DNA from 2 places in the Actinomadura sp. NPDC047616 genome. Region 2 is predicted to be linked to the other one. Evidence: predicted binding sites of a transcription regulator. Region 2 holds the regulator's gene; the other holds the start of a gene.
What was found. Region 2 encodes HrcA, which represses chaperone genes, less so after heat shock. Its sites were predicted from a motif close to TTGGCACTCTCNNNNNGAGAGTGCCAA; they were not measured.

Region 1 (3,407 bases), on a different contig from region 2:
GAGCCGGTTAAGAGACGGCCTCCAGGGCAGTACACAGGCCGGTTGGGGCACGTCCCGGCCCCCGGCTTCTGGGCCGCCCCAAAACGAATGTGTGTGTGAAGCACATAAATCGGTAGGATCGCGAACGATCTCAACTTCGCGACCCCGCAGGGGAGGGATGTGCGGCTCGACCTCTGGCTACTCTTCGGCGCGACACTTGTACTCATAGCGATCCTCGCGGTCCGGCTGTCCCACCGGGCGGGCTTGCCGACCCTCCTGGCGTACATGGGCATCGGCCTGTTCCTCGGCGAGTCCGGGCCCATCGGCCTGCGCTTCGACAACGCCGAACTGGCGGAGGTGCTGGGGCTGGCCGCGCTGGTCCTGATCCTGGCCGAGGGCGGCATCACCACCAACTGGCGCAACGTACGGCCGTCCGTACCCGCCGCGCTGGCCGTCTCCACGCTCGGCACCCTCATCAGCGTGATCATCGTGGCGGTCGCCGCGCACTGGCTCCTGGACATGGACTGGCGCCTGGCGTTCCTGCTGGGGGCCGTACTGGGCCCCACGGACGCCGCCGCGGTGTTCTCCGTGCTGCGCCGTCTGCCGCTACCGTCCCGGCTCGCCGGACTGCTGGAGGCCGAGTCCGGATTCAACGACGCACCCGTCGTCATCGTCGTCGTCTGGCTCAGCACCCACACCGGCGCGCCCAACCCGGCGGAACTGGGCGGCATCATGGTGTACGAGCTGACCGCGGGCGCCGTCATGGGATGCGTCATCGGCTGGCTGGGGGCGTACGCGCTTCGCCGGGTCGCCCTGCCCGCATCCGGTCTTTACCCCATCGCGGTGTTGTCGTTGTCGATCGGTTCCTACGGGGCCGCGACCCTTCTGCACGCCAGCGGCTTCATGGCCGTGTACGTCAGCGCGTTGGTGCTGGGCAACGCACGCCTTCCGCACCGTCCCGCCACCCGGGGGTTCGCCGAGGGAATCGCCTGGCTGGCCCAGATCGGCCTGTTCGTGATGCTGGGGCTGCTGGCCTCCCCCGAGGAACTGCCCGCGCAGATCGTTCCCGCTCTGGTGGCCGGATTCGTCCTGCTGCTGGTGGCCCGCCCCGTGTCGGTGCTGCTGTCGACGGCGGGATTCGGGCTGTCGCTGGGCGAGAAGACGTTCGCCTCCTGGGCGGGCCTACGCGGCGCCGTGCCGATCGTGCTGGCGACCATCCCGATGGTGGAGGACGTGGCGGGCGCCGACCGGCTCTTCTCCATCGTCTTCACCATCGTCGTGGTGTTCACCCTGCTGCAGGGGCCGACGCTGCCGCTGGCGGCCCGCCTGTGCCGTCTGAAGAGCGACGAACAGGCCCGCGAGCTGGACGTCGAGGCCGCCCCGCTGGAGGAACTGCACGCCGACCTGCTGGAGGTCCGGGTCCCCCACGACTCGCTGCTGAACGGCGTGGAGATCTTCGAGCTGCGGCTGCCGCAGGGCGCCTCCATCACGCTGATCGTGCGGGATGGGGCCAGCTTCGTCCCCGAGCCGACGACGGCGCTGCAGGCGGGCGACACGATGCTTGTGGTCACGACCGCGGCCGTACGGGAGGCCACGGAGCGCCGTCTGCGGGCCGTCAGCCGCCGCGGCAAGCTGGCCGGTTGGTTCGGCGAGACGGGGACATAGCCGGCTCCCCCTGGCCACCGGGGCTCGCGACCTGTGGGAACAGGCCGCGCGCAAATCGTGTTCTACGCATGGGTACCATTAGCAGTCGTTCTAGGTGAGTGCCAGCCCGCGCAACCGGGCTGAGTCAGCGAGGAGGAACCGTGCCGACGTATCAGTACGTTTGCACCGAGTGCGGCGAGCCTCTGGAGGTCGTGCAGAAGTTCAGCGACGCCGCGCTGACGGACTGCCCGGCGTGCGACGGCAGGCTTCGCAAGGTCTTCTCCGCCGCGGGCATCATCTTCAAGGGCTCCGGCTTCTACCGGACCGACAGCCGCGGCTCCGGCTCGTCCTCGACCCGCAGCTCCTCCAACGGCTCGGGGTCGAACGGCTCGAAGAGCTCCCCCTCGAGCACGTCCGAGTCGTCGGGCTCGAACGGCTCGTCCTCTTCGTCGAGCTCGTCGTCGAGCTCGTCCTCGTCCTCCTCGTCGTCGAGCAAGGTCGCCTGACCGGTCCGCGGACGTACCCGATCCGAAGGATCATGGCCGGTTCCCAGGAGCCGCACCCGCCGCCCATGGTCCTTCGGACGTCCTCGCTTTCCTTTTCTCTCCCGCCGGCGCGCCCTCCGGCTTCTGACCGGAAGCGGCCTGTCGCCGGCGTCATCGCCTGCCCGTCCCCAGGCGCTCGTCACGTTTGACGACGCCTCGTACAGCGGACGGATGCGGCCTCATCCGCGAGGCGTAGCCGCGTTGAGCCGCCCCCACGTGCGGCGGCGTTTCTCCCCACCCACCTGACGCCCCGTCCCGCCGTGCCGGCCACGCTGGTCACGGTGGCAGAGCAGCATGGGCTCTAGGCACGTCTTTCCTCCTCCTCTGCGCAGTGCCGCCGTCCCCTGCCCGCATCCTCATGCGTGGGCGACGGCACCCTCCGCCCCCGTCCCCTACGTCTGGCGAAGTAGGACGGGGCGGAGGCGTGCTTCTGCGGAGGTAGCGCCACTCCCATCCAGCGCGGGACGACCGCCTTCGTTTCCACTGCGGACGATGGCCAGGTCCAGCGGAGAACCGTCCGACGCAGCGCCCGGCCGGCACCCGGGACGTCCGCCCGTCCGCCCCTCGGCCGAGAACTCGCGATAGTACTTGACAACTCTCCAAACGCGAGACATTCTGACCGTGATCCGCTGACGCGACATATCTCGACTCTTCCAGGAGAAACCATGAGCGCACCCCCCGACGCTCGTCCCCCCGAACCCGGCGGCCCCGGCCCCGGACCCGCCCGCCGCCTCGCCGGGATCATCGCCGGGCGGCGCGCCAAGTGGGTCGTGCTGGCCTTCTGGGTCGTGCTGCTGGCCGCCCTCGGTCCGCTCGCCGGCCGGCTCGGTGACGTCGAGGAGAACGACGCCGCCTCCTGGCTGCCCGGCGGCGCCGAGTCCACACAGGTCGTCAAGCTGCAGGAACGGTTCCGCGACGACGAGACGATGCTCGCCGTGATCGTCTACGAGCGGCCGTCCGGCATCACCGCCGCCGACCAGGCCAAGGCCCGGTCCGACGCCGCGGCGTTCGCCGGGCTGCCGGGCGCGCAGCGCCCCCAGGGGCCGTTCCCCAGCCAGGACGGCAAGGCCCTGCAGACCCTCGTGCCGCTCACCGACGTCGACGTCGTCAAGGCCGTCGACGACGCCCGCGACCTGGCCGAGCGCGGCCCGCCCGGGCTGGCGGCGCACGTCACCGGGCCCGCGGGCGGCGGCGCCGACATGTTCAAGGTCTTCGAGACCATCGACGGCTTCCTGCTCA
Region 2 (3,407 bases):
CTTGAGGCGCTAGGGGGCCGTTACGAAGTCGATGATTTCTTCGACGCGCCCGAGCAGCTCAGGTTCCAGGTCCGTATAGGAGTTCACGGAACCGAGGATGCGCCGCCATCCCTCGCCCACGTCGTCCCCCCAACCCAGAGCAGCGAGCACGCCTTCCTTCCAAGGTACGCCGCGCGGGACGTCCGGCCAGGCCCTGATTCCCACGGCGCGGGGCTTGACGGCCTGCCAGATGTCGACGAACGGGTGGCCGGTCACCAGGACGTGGGGGGAGCGCACCCGCGTGGCGATCCGGCTCTCCTTGGAACCCTCCACCAGGTGGTCGACGAGCACGCCCAGGCGGCGTTCCGGGCCGGGCGCGAACTCCCCCACGATGGCGGGCAGGTCGTCCACGCCCTCCAGGTACTCCACGACCACACCCTCCACCCGCAGGTCGTGGCCCCAGATCTTCTCCACCAGCTCGGCGTCGTGCACGCCCTCCACGTAGATGCGGCTCTCCTTGGCCACACGCGCGCGCAGGCCGCTCACCGCGATGGACCCGGAGGCGGAGCGCGCCGGGGCCCGCGGGCCCTGCGAGGCCTGGGCGGGCCTGACGAGCGTGACGGGCTTGCCGTCCAGCAGGAACCCCGCCTTGGTCAACGGGAACACCCGGCGCTTGCCGAACCGGTCCTCCAGCGTCACGCCGAACTTGTCGCAGCCGACCACGGCGCCGCAGAAGCCGCTGTCCGGGTCCTCCACCACCAGGTCGCGTTCGGCCGGGATCTCGGGGATCTGCCCCTTGCGGGGCCGCCGCCAGTCGCCTGCCAGGACGTCGTTTCCGTAGTCCTTACTCCACACGGATCCGCACATTAACCGCACTGCTCGCCCCGGCACCGTTCGCGCACGTCCTTCGGCGTGGCGCGCCCCCCGGGAGGCCGCGACCGGCCAGGGGCACGGCCCTGGGAACGCCCCGGGGCTGCTTCCGGCCGCGCCAGGCACTCCAGCCGGTGCCCGCCGGGCCGTACACTTGGCACTCGGAAGTATGGAGTGCCAGTACGGGGGCAGGGGAGGTGACCACGTGCTCGACGACCGGAAGCTGGCGGTCCTGCGCGCCATTGTCGAGGACTACGTCTCCACCAACGAGCCGGTCGGGTCCAAGTCGCTGGCCGACCGGCACAACCTCGGAGTGTCCCCGGCGACGATCCGCAACGACATGGCCGTGCTGGAGGAGCAGGGGTACATCACCCAGCCCCACACCAGCGCGGGCCGGGTGCCCACCGACAAGGGCTACCGGCTGTTCGTCGACCGGCTGTCGACGATCAAGCCGCTGTCGTCGGCCGAGCGGCGCGCCATCGAGACGTTCCTCAGCGGCGCCTACGACCTCGACGACGTGGTGGGCCGGACGGTACGGCTGCTGGCCCAGCTGACCCGCCAGGTCGCCGTGGTGCAGTACCCGTCGCTGACCCGCTCGACGGTGCGGCACGTGGAACTGGTCCCGGTGGCCTCGCACCGGCTGCTGCTGGTCCTGATCACCAACACCGGCCGGGTCGAGCAGCGGGTCATCGAGACGCCGCGCGACGTCTCCGAGGACACCGTCGGGCACCTGCGGGCGTTGCTCAACACCTGCCTGGACGGCTGCGGGCTCGGCGAGGTGCCGAACGCCGTGGCCGACCTCCCGGAGAAGGTGGCGGTGGACGACCGGCCGGTCGCCGCGGCGGTACTGTCGGTGCTGCTGGAGACGCTGGTCGAGAAGCACGACGAGAAGATCGTGTTCGCCGGCGCCGCCAACCTGGCGGCCGTGGACTTCTCGCAGAGCCTGCGCGAGGTCCTGGAGGCCCTGGAGGAACAGGTGGTGCTGATGCGCCTGCTCGGCGAGGTCGGCGAGTCCTCGTCTTCTGTTACCGTGCGGATCGGCACGGAGAACCCCGACGAGGGGCTGCGCTTCACCTCGGTGGTCGCGGCCGACTACGGCGTCGGGGACAGGACCCTGGCTCGGCTCGGAGTGCTCGGGCCGACACGCATGGACTACCCCAGCACGATGGGAGCGGTACGGGCAGTGGCACGCTACGTTGGACAGATCCTGGCGGGGTCGTAAGTGGCCAACGACTACTACGCGACCCTGGGGGTCCGCCGCGACGCGAGCCCGGACGAGATCAAGAAGGCGTACCGGCGGCTCGCGCGCGAGCTGCATCCGGACGTCAACCCCGATCCGGAGACCCAGGAGCGGTTCAAGGAGATCACCCAGGCGTACGAGGTGCTCTCCGACCCCAAGAAGCGCGAGATGTACGACCTGGGCGTGGACCCGTTCGCGGCCGCGGGTTCGGGCGCGGGCGGGGCCGGGCCGTTCGGCGGCGCCGGCTTCCCGTTCAGCGACATCATGGACGCCTTCTTCGGCACGGCGACCTCGCGTGGCCCGCGCACCCGCGCCCGGCGCGGCCGCAACGCCACGCTGCGCGTCGAGCTGGACCTGGCCGAGACCGCCTTCGGCACCACGCGCGAGCTGACGATCGACACCGCCGTGGTGTGCACCACCTGCGAGGGCTCGGGCTGCGCGCCCGGCACCCACCCGGAGACCTGCGACACCTGCATGGGCCGCGGTGAGGTGCAGCAGGTGCAGCGCTCGTTCCTCGGCCAGGTGATGACCTCGCGGCCGTGCCCGCGCTGCGGCGGCTTCGGCAGCGTGATCCGCACCCCGTGCCCGGAGTGCTCGGGCGACGGCCGGGTCCGCACCCGCCGCACCGTCAAGGTCAAGATCCCGGCGGGCGTGGAGAACGGCATCCACATCCAGCTGGCCGGGGAGGGCGAGGTCGGCCCGGGCGGCGGCCCGCCCGGAGACCTGTTCCTGGAGATCGTCGAGAAGCCGCACCCGATCTTCGAGCGGGAGGGCGACGACCTGCACTGCACCGTGCAGATCCCGATGACCGCGGCGGCCCTCGGCACCAGCGTCACCATCGACACGCTGGACGGTGCCGAGGAGGTCGACATCAAGCCCGGCACGCAGTCCGGGCAGGTCATCACCCTGTACGGGCGGGGCGTGCGGCACCTGAACGAGAGCGGCCGCGGCGACCTGCTCATCCACGTCAACGTCGAGACGCCGTCCAAGCTCGACGACGAGCAGGAGGAGCTGCTGCGCCGCCTGGCCGAGCTGCGAGGCGAGGAGCGTCCGCCCGGCAAGTTCGCCCCCGGGCAGCGCAGCGTGTTCTCACGGCTGCGCGACGTGTTCAACCAGTAGGACGGAACCCCGCCCGACGGGAACGAGTAAGAAACGGGAATCGTGTCTCCGCCGGTCTTCCTGGCCGAGTCCTCCGCGCTGGAGGACGATCGCGTGCTGCTCGGCGGGCCGGAGGGCCGGCACGCGGCCACCGTGCGCCGGCTGCGGCCCGGCGAGCGCGTCGACCTCACCGACGGCGCCGGGCTGCTGGCCGAGTGCG

Region 1: ABZ801_RS16080 (FmdB family zinc ribbon protein) is a predicted target of HrcA. The motif match lies at 1,723-1,749, and genes of this name have one in related genera.

The regions. Positions count from the first base shown of each region.
Region 1 is NZ_JBEYTB010000006.1:87,859-91,265, reverse strand. It holds gene ABZ801_RS16085 (potassium/proton antiporter) at 160-1,644, shown strand; gene ABZ801_RS16080 (FmdB family zinc ribbon protein) at 1,785-2,129, shown strand; gene ABZ801_RS16075 (MMPL family transporter) at 2,834-3,407, shown strand, end outside.
Region 2 is NZ_JBEYTB010000003.1:119,476-122,882, reverse strand. It holds gene ABZ801_RS08185 (DUF3097 domain-containing protein) at 10-846, opposite strand; gene hrcA (heat-inducible transcriptional repressor HrcA) at 1,055-2,071, shown strand; gene dnaJ (molecular chaperone DnaJ) at 2,072-3,208, shown strand; gene ABZ801_RS08170 (16S rRNA (uracil(1498)-N(3))-methyltransferase) at 3,251-3,407, shown strand, end outside.